One region of the Streptomyces sp. bgisy130 genome, then DNA from elsewhere that is predicted to be linked to it. Evidence: riboswitches for the same ligand, from Rfam matches in the RefSeq annotation. Region 1 holds a riboswitch; each other region holds the start of a gene.

Region 1 (3,403 bases):
GTTCTGGCGGTGGGGCATGGCGCTGTGGGTCGGGGGTGGTTCATGGGGTGGGACGTGGAGCTGTGTGTTGGAGGTGGTTCATGAGGTGGGGCGGGGGGCTGCGGGGGGTGCAGGTGCCGCCGGGGCGGGCGGGGTCTTCGGCGGGACGACCGATACCCGGTAGCCGTCCGCCGTCGCCAGCACATCGACCCAGGCACCGTGCGGGTGCCCACACCGCCGCTCACAGCCGGACCAGTACACGGGGAGGTGGTGACGGGGGGCCGGGTTGTCCGGTCCCGGTCCCGGTCCCCGTCCTGCTCCGGGCCCTGGTCCTGGCGCTGGCGTGGGCCCCGGCCCCGGCCCCGGTTCGCCGGGGAGGCGGGGGACGGCGTCGGAGCAGGTGTCAGGGCTGGATACCGATACGGGGACGGGCGTGCCCGCCATGACCGCGGCCGTTGCATCGCCCCGTACGTCGGTACGGGACTTGGCGCAGCCGGGGCGGCCGGTGCAGGCGCCGATGCGATGCCAGGGGGAGTCCGGGTCGGTGATCAGCCCGGCGGCGGCCAGTTCACGCAGGCGGACGGACGCCACGTCGGCGGACAGCCCCGGGATCACGATGCCGCGCCAGGGGGTGAGCCGGAGGGCGCCCTCCCCGTCCGCCGCGGCGACGCCGGCCAGCAGCCGCCACTGCGCGACGGACAGCCTCCCGAGCGGCGCAAGAACGGAGAGCGCGCGGACGCCGCCGCGACCCTCGACGATGCCGGGGGCGGAGGAGTCGGAGTAGGGGACGGGGGCGGGGTACGGCGCGGGGGCCACCTCCGCCCCTCCAGCCACGTCCATAGCCCCAGCCACAAACGCACACCCAATCCCCGCCCCCCGCAGCCGCTCCGCGACGCCCCGGGCCGTCAGGCCGTGGCCGGGGGGGAGTTCACGTACCCGCCAGGCGCCGCTGCCGCTTGCCTCGGCGGCGGCGAGGAATGCCTCGGCGGCGGTGAGGGCGGCGCGTGGGGCGTCGGGGCCGGCGATGCGCAGGGCCGTCGGGCCGTCGCCGATCCGCAGCAGGGCACTGCCGGTGGGCCGGGCCGGGTGTGCGGTCCCGGACTGGTCCGCGTGGTCCGCCGGTGCCTCGGTCCCGGCCGGTTCTGCGACCAAGCTCACATCGCCGCCGAGCGCCGCCACATCGACCCGGCCGTCGTCCAGGACGAAGAGGAAGCGGCCCGACAGCGCGGTCACGGACTCGCTCGTGCAGAGCAGTCCGTCCAGGTCACGGGCCCACAACCGCACGTCAGAAGGGGTGTGCCGGTCCAGTCCGGCCAGGGGGGAGGCGAGGATGTTGCGGATGCGTTCGTGGCGCTCGGAGGGCAGCAGACCGGCGTCGCGCAGCAGGGCGGCGAGCCGGCCGCCGCAGTCGTCCGGGAGGCCGCGGAGTTCCGCGTTGCCGCGGGAGGTGAGGGAGAGATGGCCGTCCCCGAGCCGGTCCGCGGCGTCGGCCAGCGCCTCGGCCTGACGCACCGTCAAGTCTCCGGCGGGCAGCCGCACTCGGGCGAGGTGGCCGTCGGCGGCGGAGTGCAGCCGCAGCGCTCCCGGGCAGGCGTCACCGCGGTCCCGTATGGGCGGTTCGGACCCGTGGGGCCGTGTCGAGGGGGAGGGCGGCATGGCCGCGAGCATACCCACGGAGGTGGGTGGCCCATCCGGGCCGGATCCGGCCAAGCTCGCGGCCCGGATCCGCGTGCGGAGCCGCGCGCCCCGTACCGATACGGCAGGTTCGGAGGCCCGCTTACCTCGCTCGGCCGCAGCCCTTACTATGCAGGTCGGTGGGTCGGCTGGCCCGCCGACGCCAGCGACGGCGCAGGGCCTTACGGCCCCAGGGAGGAAGCCCGGTGTGAATCCGGCGCGGTCCCGCCACTGTGAACCCGGCAACTGCCGGGTGAGCCAGGAACTCCCGCCGTCCATACGACCACCCGGGGCGCGGATACCCCGAGGAAGGCCTGCGCTCGCATGCTTCTGCTGCTGTCGACCTCCGACACCGACCTGCTCAGCGCCCGCGCGGCCACGGGTCCCGTGCCGTATCGGCTCGCCAACCCCGCCCGCCTCGACGTCGCCGAACTCCCCGCGCTGCTGGAGGGCACCGACCTCGTCGTCGTACGTCTCCTCGGCGGCATCCGCGCCTGGGAGGAGGGCCTGGAGGTGCTGCTCGCCGAGGACCAGCACCGGCCGGTCGTCGTACTCACCGGTGAACAGGCCCCCGACGCCCAGCTCATGGAGCAGTCCACGGTCCCGGTCGGCATCGCGGCCGAGGCGCACGCCTATCTCGCGCACGGCGGTCCCGCCAACCTCGACCAGCTCGCCCGCTTCCTCTCCGACACGGTGCTGCTGACCGGCCATGGCTTCGAGCCGCCTGAGCCCGCCCCGTCCTGGGGACCGCTGGACTGGGAGGGACGCAACGAGAGCGGCCCGCTGGTCGCCGTGCTCTACTACCGCGCCCACCACATGAGCGGCAACACCGCTTTCGTACGGACCCTGTGCGAGCAGATCGAGGCGGCCGGCGGGCGTGCCCGGCCGCTGTTCGTGGCCTCCCTCCGCGCCCCCGAGCCGGAGCTGATCGAGGCGCTGGGGAGCGCCGACGCCCTGGTCACCACGGTCCTCGCGGCGGGCGGCAGCAAGCCCGCCGAGGCCTCCGCGGGCGGCGACGACGAAGCCTGGGACGCGGGCGCGCTGGCCGCCCTGGACGTGCCGATCCTTCAGGCCCTGTGCCTGACCGGGCCGCGCAGCGCCTGGGAGGAGAACGACGAGGGGCTCTCGCCGCTGGACGCCGCCTCGCAGATCGCGGTCCCCGAGTTCGACGGCCGGCTGATCACCGTCCCGTTCTCCTTCAAGGAGGTCGACGAGGACGGACTGCCGGTCTACGTCGCCGACCCCGAGCGCGCCGCCCGGGTCGCCGGGATCGCCGTCCGGCACGCCCGGCTGCGCCACATCCCGGCCGCGGAGAAGCGCCTCGCGCTGGTGCTGTCCGCCTACCCGACCAAGCACTCCCGCATCGGCAACGCGGTCGGGCTGGACACCCCGGCCAGTGCCGTGGCCCTGCTGCGCCGCCTCCGGGCGGACGGCTACGACTTCGGTGACGAGACCGCCGAGCCGGTCCCGGGCCTGGAGTCCGGCGACGGTGACGAGCTGATCTACGCCCTCATCGAGGCCGGCGGCCATGACCAGGAGTGGCTCACCGAGGAACAGCTCGCCCGTAACCCGGTCCGCATTCCGGCCGCCGACTACAAGCGCTGGTACGCCACGCTGCCGCAGGAACTCCGGGACTCCGTCGAGCAGCACTGGGGGCCGCCGCCCGGCGAGATGTTCGTCGACCGCAGCCGGAACCCCGACGGCGACATCGTGCTGGCCGCGCTGCGCCGCGGCAATCTCCTGATTCTGA
Region 2 (3,403 bases), on a different contig from region 1:
TCCCCCCTCGGCACTCTCGCGTCCTCGCGCCTCGACATCTCCACCCGCCGTGCCCCCTCTCCGACTGGTTACGACGCCGGACTTCTTCTGCTGCGCCTCGCGCTCGGACTGACCATGGCGACCCACGGCGCCCAGAAGCTGTTCGGCTGGTTCGGCGGGCCGGGGCTGGACGCGACCGGGCAGTTCTTCACGATGAGCGGCTATCCGGCGGGCCGGACGATGGCCGTCGTCGCCGGGCTGAGCGAGGCGCTCGGCGGGCTCGGGCTGGCGGCCGGGCTGCTCACGCCGCTGGCCGCGGCCGCGGTCGTCGGCACGATGATCAATGCCCTTGCCGTCAAGTGGGGCGGCGGCTTCTTCGCGCCCAAGGGTGTGGAGTACGAGCTGCTGCTGACCGCCGGTGCGGCGGCCCTGGCGCTGACCGGGCCCGGTCGCTACGCCGTCGACCGTCTGCTGCCGGGGCTGCGCTCCCATCGGACGGTCCACGGCGTGATCGCGCTGGTGCTGGGTGTGGTCCTGGCAGGCGGGGTGCTGCTGGTACGGAAGTGACGCCGGGACGAGTCCCCGGAGAGGCTGCCTTGCCCCGTGCGCACCCGGAGTGCGCCGCGGACGGGACGTCTGCCGGCCGGCTACCGGCCGGCAGGCCCTGGGCAGGGGCGGGGTGTGCGAGGTAGGCAGAAGTAGGGGTGAGCGGCGGCGCCACGGCGGTGTCGCGGCCGGGAGAAACGGAGAACAGCTCCATGTCCGTACGACGTCTGAACCACGCGGTGCTCAACGTCCGCGATGTGAAACGGTCGGTGGCGTTCTACACCGAGGCCCTCGGGCTGACGGTGGATGTCGAGATACCGGGGCGGGCCGCGTTTCTCAGCGCGCCCGGCTCACTCAACGATCACGATCTGGGGCTGTTCGCGGTGGCGCCGGACGCGCCGGGCCCCGGGACCGGGCGGGTCGGGCTGTACCACCTGGCCTGGGAGGTCGGCACGCTCCGCGAACTCGTCGCGGCCCACACCCGGCTCACCGAGCGCGACGCCCTGGTGGGGTCGACCGACCACCTCGTCGCCAAGTCGCTGTACGCCAAGGACCCGGACGGCAACGAGTTCGAGGTGATGTGGCGGGTCCCGCGGGAGGACTGGCCGGGCCCGGACCAGCCGGACCGGCTGCTGCCCCTCGATCTGGCAGCGGCGCTGGAGCAGTGGGGGCCGGACCGGGAGACGGGCGCCGCGGCGGGCTCGGCGACCTGAGGGCGCGGGGTCAGGTCGGGCGGGCCCGCGGTTCCTCAGCTTTCTGGCGCGGTCCGCCCCGGCGACTCGGCTCGCCCGGCCCGCTCCGCCCAGCGCTTTTCGACGCCGGACAGGCGCCAGTACGCCAGCGCCGCGGCCCACACCACCACGAACAGGCCGACGATGATGAAGCCGACGTTGTCGAGGTCGAGGCCGGAAATCCAGCCGGTCAGCGCGTCGTTGAGGCCGAGCTTGTCGTGCAGCACCGTCACCAGCTCGATGGTGCCGATGAAGAAGGCGACGGCGATCGACAGGCCGGTGATGGTGAGGTTGTAGTAGACCTTGCGCACCGGGTTGGCGAACGCCCACTGGTAGGCGAAGTTCATGAAGGTGCCGTCCAGGGTGTCGAACAGGCTCATCCCGGCGGCGAACAGCAGCGGCAGACACAGGATCGCGTACCAGGGCAGGCCCGCCGCCGCGCCGCTGCCCGCCATCACCATCAGGGTCACCTCGGTCGCGGTGTCGAAGCCGAGCCCGAAGAGGAAACCGAGCGGGAACATCTGGCCGGGGCGGGAGATGGAGCGGGTGAACCGTCCCAGGAAGCGGTTCATGAAGCCGCGTGCGTCGAGGCGCTGCTCCAGCTCGGCCTCGTCGTAGTGGCCGTCCCGCATCCCTCGGAAGACCCGCCAGATCCCGGCCAGCGCGATGAGGTTGAGGGCGGCGATGAGGTAGAGGAAGGTGCCCGAGACGGTGGTGCCGACGGTGCCCAGGATCTGGTGCGTACGGGACTCGTTGTTGAGCAGCGTGCCGGCGAGCTGGGCGCCGCCGGCCACGAGGGCCGCCATCATCACGACCACGCTGGAGTGGCCGAGGGCGAACCAGAAGCCGACCGAGATGGGCCGCTTGCCGTCGGCCATCAGCTTGCGGGTGGTGTTGTCGATCGCGGCGATGTGGTCGGCGTCGAAGGCATGCCGCATACCGAGGGTGTACGCGGTGATGCCGAGCCCGACGCCGAAGACCTGGCTGCCGACGGAGTAGTGGTTCGGGACCACGAGCAGGAAGAGCACGCCGAAGGCCACGACATGCAGCCCGGCTATGACGGCCATCAGGCCCGCGGTACGGACGGTGTCCTGCCGGCGCCAGCGGAATGCGGCGGGGGCAGGGGAGTTCGGGGTATCGGTGGACAGGGCCATCCGGACGGTCACGCTCCAGCACCTCGTGGATCAGTTCGTGAGATGCCGTGGCCGGTCTCCTGGCTTAGGGGTATCACCCTGCTCCTTTAGAGCTTGGGGAAGGGTGCCCGCGTCCGCCCCCGCCTTCCCGGCCGCGGGCTGCGGTCAGTGGCGCCGCGGGCGCGCCAGGCGCCCGCGGAAGGGGTGGAAACTCCCCGATCACAGTGGCGAGGGCCGCTCCGGGCTGGGACCACAAGGTCCGTCACCGGCTTCCCGAACACCACGGCCCGGCCACTCTAGCCGCCGCCCCCGTGGCACGAGGTGTGTGGGGGTTTTCCGCCGTTCGCGGGGGCGCCCCTCAACGGGCCGTTCACAGAGGGCCGGTTGCGGTGGGCTGACGGTCCCGGTGGGTCAGTAGTCCAGGGACGAGAGGAAGGTGTGCAGTTCGTGGTCGAAGAGCGGGGTGTTCTCCAGGTTGACCATATGGGCCGCACCCGGTATTCGGACCCTTCGGGCGCCGGGGACGGTCAGGGCTATCGCATGGGCGTTGGCGGAGATGTCCCGGCTGTCGAGGTCGCCGTCGAACACGACCGTCGGCACCCGGACCTCCCCGAGGCGGTCGGCGGCACCGACTTCGAGGGGCATTCCGGCGCCCATTCCGTCGGCATGGACCTCCACATTGGCCGCGGCCGAGGCGCGCATCCGTTCGCGGAATCCCGGGTGCACCGCGGACGGCTCACGATGCGGCCCGTCCACCCATATCCGCAGGAAGTGCTCGACATACCGCTCCGCGCCGTCCGGTTCGCCGATCGCCGCCACCTGCTCCTTGATGTGCGCGAGGACGAAGGGGTCGGTGAAGGCCCGGCCGCTGATTCCCGGGGAGGCGAGCGCGAGGGCCGTCACCCGGCCGGGGTGGGCGAGGGCGGTGTCCAGGGCGACCCGCGCGCCGTGGGAAAGGCCGACGAGGACGGCGCTGGGGACATCGAGGGCGTCCAGCAGGGCACACAGGTCGTC
Region 3 (3,403 bases), on a different contig from region 1:
GCGGGGCGCTCATCCGCGTCGGCGGCGTGCCTGCCACACCGCTGCCGCACCCAGGGCGACGACGACCGCGGCCCCGCCGAGCAGTCCGGCGGACGGCCCCCCGTCGACACTCCCACCGCCCCCGTCCTTCCCGTCGGCACGGCCCTCCGCCGCTCCCGCGGACGAAGCAGCGGAGGACGCGGACCCCTTCGCCCCGTCCTTCGCCCCGTCCGTCGCGCCGTCCTTCGGGCCGTCCTTCGATCCGTTCACCGCCTCCGCGCATCCCGCCTTCGGATACCCGGCGATCGCACAGAGCAAGGCATTGGCGTCGTAACGCAGCGGCCGGGCGACCGCCGCCAGCGCCTCGCCCGCCGAGGCGTCCTCGGCCACCTGCGCACACTCCGTCCTGGCCGCCGGCGGCCGCTCGCCGCCGGGCGCGTCCGCCGCGGTGCCGAAGTCCAGCACGATGCCGATCCGCTTGCGGCCGTCCTTGGCGGGGGTGTCGCGGCAGATCGCATCGAAGTCGGCGGCCGGGCGCGGCTTACCGGCCCCGGCGGAGTCGGCGCCGAGGGTGAAGCGGAAGCCCGCGACCGCGCCGTCGGCCGGACGCTGAGTGGCCGGCCCCTCGGTGGCGTACGCCCAGGAGCCGCCCTTGCCGTCCCAGAACGACCAGTAGCGGTACTCCTGCGCCTGCGCGGGCCCGGCGGCCAGGCCGGTGACCGTACCGGCCAGCAGTACGGCGCCGGCGATCCTGGTCCGCCGCATCAGAGCTGGTTCTTCTTACGGCTGCTCAGCAGGAACCCGATGCCGGCGCCGAAGGCGAGGCCGACGCCGATGACCCACCACACGCTGATGCCGCCGCCGTCCGTGGCGCCGTCGGCGTCCCCGGTGTCCTTCTGCGCCGCGGCGGCCGGCTTGGGACCGGTGGCGTTGAGCGCGGCCACCAGGTCGGTGCCGCCGAAGGAACGCGGGTCGGTACCGGTGGCGTGCGCGGCCAGCACCAGCTGGGCGTACGCGGCGGGTCCGTTCTGCTTGGCCCAGTCCGTGGCGTTCTTCTCCAGCCACTTCAGCGGCTTCGCGGCAGCGGCACCGTGCCCGCCCGCCGCCAGCGCCACCACCGCGTCGGCGGTGTTGCCGACATCGGGCTGCTTCTCGGCGCCCGGCATCGCGGAGAGCAGATGCTGCCCGTTCTTGTCGAGCTGCGCGACGAGGTAGGCATCGCCACCCGCCGCGGCCCGCGCCGACTCGTTCTTCTTCGCGTCCCCGCCGTCCTTGCAGTTCAGCGGCTTGACCGGAGCGTCTGCCCGCTGGTCAGCGGGCGCCACGACGAAGCCCTTGCCGAGCGCTCCGGTCGCGGCGGCCGCGGTGGCGTCGGCGTTCGGGGCGGCGCCCTTGAGCTGGAAGGTGAACGCGCCGCGCTCGCCCTCCTTCGCGTCGCAGCCCAGCTGGAAGGTGAGCAGCCCGTCGTACGGGGTCTTGCCGCCCTTCTTGGAGGTCACGGACCGCGGCTTCTCGCCCGCCGCCGCGAGCGCGCCGATGACCACGGACGTGGAGTTGGCGTCGCTGGCCGAACCGGGCATCGAGCTCCAGCCGCCGTCATCGTTCTGCACCGATTTCAGCCAGCCCACGGCCTTTTGCACGGTGTCACCGTGCCCGCCGAGCGCGGCCAGCGCCTGCACCGCGGCCGCAGTCTGGTTGGTGTCCCGCATGGTCTTGGCGTCACAGGGCTTGCCGGGCTCGGCACGGAAAGCGGTGAACGCGCCGTCGGCGCACTGCTGCCCGACCAGCCAGCGCACGCCGGACGCCGCCGGCCGCACCCCCACCGTGTCCTGCGCGAGCAGCGCGAGCGACTGCCGCCACACCCCGTCGTACTGCGGGTCCTTGGTGCCGTACAGGCCGTCCGGCAGCTTCTTGGGGGACGCGGACGGGGCGGCGTCGTCGGCGTACGCGGCGGGGGCAGCGGCCGCGCCCAGCACCGCCGCGGCCGCCAGCGCCGTGGCGGCGCGGCGCGCCAGGAAGGCGACGGGGTGCGTCAGGGGGGCCTGGTGAGCCATGGAAGCCATGGGGGCCATCGGGTCGGTGCCTCTCGGGTCGGGTCGCGGAGATGTACGCAGCCGCGCTCGGCCGACCGCCCGCGCGGCCATCCCCCTGGATCGCGGACGCGGTGGCACCGGGCTCAGCTCCGTATACCTCGACGGTGCCGCGCACCGGCCGTCCCTGTGGCGGACGGTTCCGGTGGCGGGAGCCTTGGTCGTGCCCCCTCGGGTGCTCCGGCTCGTACGGCCGTCCTGCCGGGCCAGCCGGCGCGGTACGGACGGGCCGTCCTCACGGTTGCGGGTCAGCGCCGGATTTCCACCGGCTTCCCCCGATCGGGTACGGATGAATTTGTCCCGCACACCTTAACCGGCACCGGGCGGGCGCTCGCTCGCCCGTACGAGCCGACGAAATCCGGCACGAGCCGGAGGGAGCGGCGCGCGCGCCGGGCACGGGCGCGGCACGGGCCGGGCGCACCGGCGCCGGGTACGAAAGGCCCGCCCCCTCACACCGCCCGATACCGCACCGGATCCGACCCCGGCACCCACTCCGCCCGCCCCTGCTTCACCAGCCGGCGCAGATGGGCCTCGGCCTCCGAGACGGCGATATTGCGGGATCCGTAAGGGATCTGCTCCCACGGGCGGTTCCACTCCATGGCCACGGCGAGCTGCCAGACGGTGCGCGGTTCCTGGAGCAGGGATCCGAGCTGGGCCAGCCGCTCTTCGTGGTGGGCGATGAGGGTGCGCACCCGGCCGCCGGCGTCGGTGAACGCGTGCTGATGGGCGGGCAGCACCTCGGCGGGGTCGAGCCGGCCGACGCGCTCGAGGGAGTCGAGGTAGTCGCCCAAGGGGTCGGCGTCCTCCCCGGAGCCCGCCATGCCGTGCGGGCCGGGCGGGCTCCCCTCCTCGTCCGGGGCCTCGTACAGGCCGATGTGCGGGGTGATGCCGGGCAGGAGGTGGTCGCCGGAGAACAGCCGGCCGAAGCCGGGCGTCCGCGCCGAGGGGTGCTCCTCCTCCAGGTGGAGGCACACATGGCCGGGGGTGTGGCCGGGCGTCCAGATGGCGCGTACCCGGCGCCCCGGCAGGTCGAGCAGTTCGCCGGGGTCGATGCCGCGGTCCGGCAGCGCGGCCCGCCGGCCGGGCAGCTTCCGGCCGTTCCCTGTGGCGCGGGCCTTCCGCAGGGGCGCCAGATGGTCGTCCGGTGCGCCCGCCGCCGTGAGTTTGGCGAGCAGGTAGTCGAGCCACTGGCCCGGTTCGGCCGCGCGGGTGCGGCGGACCACCGCGGTGTCGGCGGCGTGCATCGCGATCCAGGCGCCGGAGACCTCCCGGACCTTGGCGGACAGACCGTGGTGGTCGGGGTGGTGGTGGGTGATCAGGACGCCGTGGAGGTC
Region 4 (3,403 bases), on a different contig from region 1:
TCGGTGCCGGTGAGCAGCTCCCGCCAGGAGGCGCCGGCCGGTTCGACGTCGTCCAGCCGGCGGTGTGCCGGGATGCCGACGACCAGGGGGGTGTAGGCGACCGGGGCGCTGTAGTGCAGGGTCGCCGGGGAGCCCTTGGCGGGCATCCCGCGGCGGGCCTCGTAGTAGTCGGCGGTGGATTCGGGGATCCAGATGTCGGGCTGGGGTCCGGGCCGGTAGAGGGGGTCGATGCCCTTGTCGTCCGGTCCGTCCTTGCCGGTGCCGTGGGCCTCGCCCTGCCAGCGGTCGGCGGCGGCGAAGCCCTGGTCGACCTGGTCCTTGGCAGCGGAGTAGACGGTGATCTGGGCGCGCCGGCAGCCGTCGGGGAGGTCGCCCTCGCCGTTGAGGGGCCGGGTGTTGGCGTCGGACATCTCGTAGTCGAAGGCCGCCTGGCGCAGCGCGGGTTCGGCCTCGGGCGCGGTGAGCAGCCGCAGTTCGAGGGCGGGCGGGCAGGCTGCGGCGGCGCCCGGGAGGTTCAGCAGGACGACGCCCGCGGTGGCCGGTACGGCGATGATCGCCAGCACCATCAGGATCCGGAACCAGTGCCGGAAGGAGGTGTTCAGCCGGCGCCGTAAGCGGATCCGCAGCGGGGTGGGGGGCCGGATGCCGGGGGTGGCGAAGGACAGGATGACGTCGTCGACGGTGTTCTGCTTGGCCGAGCGGGGCTCCCAGACGTCGCCCATCGGGGTCTGCTCGCCGGCCAGTTGGTCCCGCAGCTCCCGGACGAGGTCCTCGAAGGTGACGAACCGCTTGCCGGGGATGCCCTCTTCCAGGATCTGCCGCAGGGCGCGGGTGAAGACACTGCCGCCGGTGGGCTCCTCGCCGCTGAAGATCCGGCGGTTGGGCTGTGCGGCCATCAGCAGCGACGTGGGGGTGCGGCAGGCGTGGAAGGCCTCCCCGGCGTTGCCGGCGTAACAGCACTCCAGGACGATCACGATCCGGTCGGCCCGCGCGTTGTCCAGGTAGGACAGCACGGTGTCCTGCCAGGAGACGGTTTTGTGCCGCCGTTCCGACGCACCGACCATGAGCTGGAGATTGCCGCCGTCCCGGCCGACCCGGCCGTGGCCGGAGAAGTACACCAGCAGCAGTCCGCGGGCCTCCTGGGTGACGGCGTCCAGGGCCTGTTCGACCTCCCAGGGCTCCTGGGGCCGGCAGATGACGACCTCGCCCTTGGTGAAGAGGTCGGTGCCGGGGGCGAGCAGGACGCGTTCGAGTTCCTGGGGGTTGTCCCGTACGGCGGGCAGCGGCCGCAGGTGGCGGTAGTCGTCGACGCAGATCAGCAGCGCCCGGTTGACCTTGCCGCGTGCGTCGTATTCGGACATCCGGCTCAGTCCCCGGCGGTGCTGCCGCCCCCGTTCGCCGGGCTGCCGGGATCGGGGCGTTCGGGGGCCGGGGCGCCCGGTCCCGGGTCGCCCAGTGCGCGCAGTTCGCCGTCCCCGCCGCCGACCGCCACGGCGGGCCGTTCGCCGGTGTCGCGTTCCTCCCTGCGGCGGCGCAGCCACTCGCGCAGGGCGATGCTCAGGCTCTTGGTGATCTCGGCGGCGACCGCGCCGACCACGACCAGGATCAGGTCGTCGACGCCGATGGCCATGTCGCCGGGGCCGTCGTCGCGCTCCCCCGCCGGCCGCAGCTCCCAGTCGTGCGGCCGCCCGTTCAGCCAGGGCTCGCGCTCCAGCCACGCCTTGAGGTCCTCGGCGTCCTGGTCAGGATTGTTCGTGCCCGTGATCCTGATACGGATCTCGTGACGGTCAGCGCGCTGCGGCATCCCCCGGCCCCCTTCCGGCGGCCCCTTCGCCGCCGTGCACCAGATAGTGACGCGGGATCAGGTGCGCGGGCAACCGTCCGTGACCCCCCAGCCACGCTGTGGCGTGCGCCACAGCGCCTGCCACGGGGCAGCGTCGCAGGTCAAGGGTGAGTTGACGGCGTTCGCGGGGCGTGGTGGACTGCCGGAGCCAATCGGCGACAGCAGAGGAAGTCCGGTGCGAATCCGGCGCGGTCCCGCCACTGTCACCGGGGAGCGTTCCTCCAGCGAAGGCCACGGTCCGCCTCGCATACGTCGGATGACGTACGCGGGACTGGAAGGCCGGAGGACACGCCGATCCGGGAGCCAGGAGACTCTGGTCGCCGTCACGTCGAGCCAGGGCGCGGACCCTGAGTGAGGACATACCGCCATGCCCGGCCGCCCCTTGAGATCGCCACTGCCCGCTGCCGCAGGGCTCCTTCGGGGCCGGGCGGGACGTCACGGACGCGCCCTGACGGCGGTCTGACCCGATGCGCGGCGAACACGCGGGATATGCGTGCGGCGCGGCCCTCGGCTTTCTCGGCGACCTGATCGCGGCGGATCCGCGGCGCGGCCATCCGGTGGCCGCGTTCGGCCGGGCCGCGGGCGCCGTCGAGCGCCGGCTGTGGCGCGACCACCGTGGTTACGGGGCGGCTCATGCCGTGCTGTGTGCGGGCGGGGCCGCGGCCGGTGCGGCGCTGCTGGAGCGCGCGGTGCGGGGCTCGGCTTCCGCTTCTCTGCTGTCGCTCCGTGGTGGCGCCCGGGTCGCGCTGACTGCGGCGACGGCCTGGGCCGTGCTGGGCGGCACCTCGCTGGGCCGGGAGGCACGGGCCGTCGGCGGGGCGCTGACGGCGGGTGATCTGGACGTGGCACGGGAGCGGCTGCCGCATCTGTGCGGGCGCGATCCGCAGGCGCTGGACGGGCCGCAGATGGCCCGTGCGGTGGTGGAGTCGGTCGCCGAGAACACCTCCGACGCGGTGGTCGGCGCCCTGGTATGGGGCGCGTTGGGCGGAGTGCCCGGTCTGGTGGCGTTCCGTGCGGTGAACACCCTGGACGCGATGGTGGGGCACAAGTCGCCGCGCTACCGCCGCTTCGGCTGGGCCGCGGCCCGGCTCGACGATCTCGCCGGCTGGCCCGGCTCCCGGCTGACCGCCGCGCTGACCGTGCTCGCCGGCCCCGACCGGCGCGGTGCGCTGCGGGCCTGGCGGGCGGACGGCGGTGCGCATCCGAGCCCCAACGCGGGCCCGGTGGAGGCGTCGTTCGCGGGTGCGCTGGGCGTACGGCTGGGCGGCACGCTGGCGTACGGCGGGCGGGTGGAACACCGTCCGGTGCTCAACGGCCCGGCGCCGCCGGTGGCGGTGGACGACATCGAGCGCGCGGTGCGGCTCTCCCGGCGGGTAAGTGTGCTGGCACTGGCGACGACGGTGGCGGCGCGGGCGGCGGGCGGCGCCGCGCGGGCTGTGGTGGCCCGGGGGGCGTTGGCTCGGGGGGCCAAGGGGCTCGGGCGTGAGGCGGGCGCGGTATGAGGCCGTCCGTTTTTTCCCCGCCGCCCACCCCCCTTCGGGGGGTGGGCGGGTGTAGTGA

What was found. Region 1 has a riboswitch for cobalamin ahead of cobN (cobaltochelatase subunit CobN). Riboswitches for the same ligand answer to the same signal wherever they lie in the genome.
Region 2: another riboswitch for cobalamin. It lies ahead of nicT (Nickel transporter NicT); the one in region 1 lies ahead of cobN (cobaltochelatase subunit CobN).
Region 3: another riboswitch for cobalamin. It lies ahead of AC3EUV_RS18980 (SCO2321 family membrane protein); the one in region 1 lies ahead of cobN (cobaltochelatase subunit CobN).
Region 4: another riboswitch for cobalamin. It lies ahead of AC3EUV_RS15690 (cobalamin biosynthesis protein); the one in region 1 lies ahead of cobN (cobaltochelatase subunit CobN).

The regions. Positions count from the first base shown of each region.
Region 1 covers NZ_JBYISA010000030.1:26,442-29,844, forward strand. Annotated here, with positions in the region: gene AC3EUV_RS29035 (precorrin-8X methylmutase) at 1-18, opposite strand, end outside; gene AC3EUV_RS29040 (cobalamin biosynthesis protein CobG) at 79-1,635, opposite strand; cobalamin riboswitch at 1,809-1,941, shown strand; gene cobN (cobaltochelatase subunit CobN) at 1,978-3,403, shown strand, end outside.
Region 2 covers NZ_JBYISA010000005.1:24,440-27,842, reverse strand. Annotated here, with positions in the region: gene AC3EUV_RS09035 (DoxX family protein) at 1-546, shown strand, start outside; gene AC3EUV_RS09030 (VOC family protein) at 738-1,238, shown strand; partial or broken gene nicT (Nickel transporter NicT) at 1,274-2,432, opposite strand; cobalamin riboswitch at 2,443-2,689, opposite strand; gene AC3EUV_RS09020 (alpha/beta fold hydrolase) at 2,801-3,403, opposite strand, start outside.
Region 3 covers NZ_JBYISA010000013.1:13,695-17,097, forward strand. Annotated here, with positions in the region: gene AC3EUV_RS18970 (CbiQ family ECF transporter T component) at 1-13, opposite strand, end outside; gene AC3EUV_RS18975 (SCO2322 family protein) at 10-744, opposite strand; gene AC3EUV_RS18980 (SCO2321 family membrane protein) at 744-2,051, opposite strand; cobalamin riboswitch at 2,275-2,396, opposite strand; gene AC3EUV_RS18985 (Strvi_7410 family MBL fold metallo-hydrolase) at 2,519-3,403, opposite strand, start outside.
Region 4 covers NZ_JBYISA010000010.1:2,622-6,024, forward strand. Annotated here, with positions in the region: gene AC3EUV_RS15680 (caspase family protein) at 1-1,361, opposite strand, end outside; gene AC3EUV_RS15685 (effector-associated constant component EACC1) at 1,367-1,804, opposite strand; cobalamin riboswitch at 2,008-2,157, shown strand; gene AC3EUV_RS15690 (cobalamin biosynthesis protein) at 2,311-3,345, shown strand.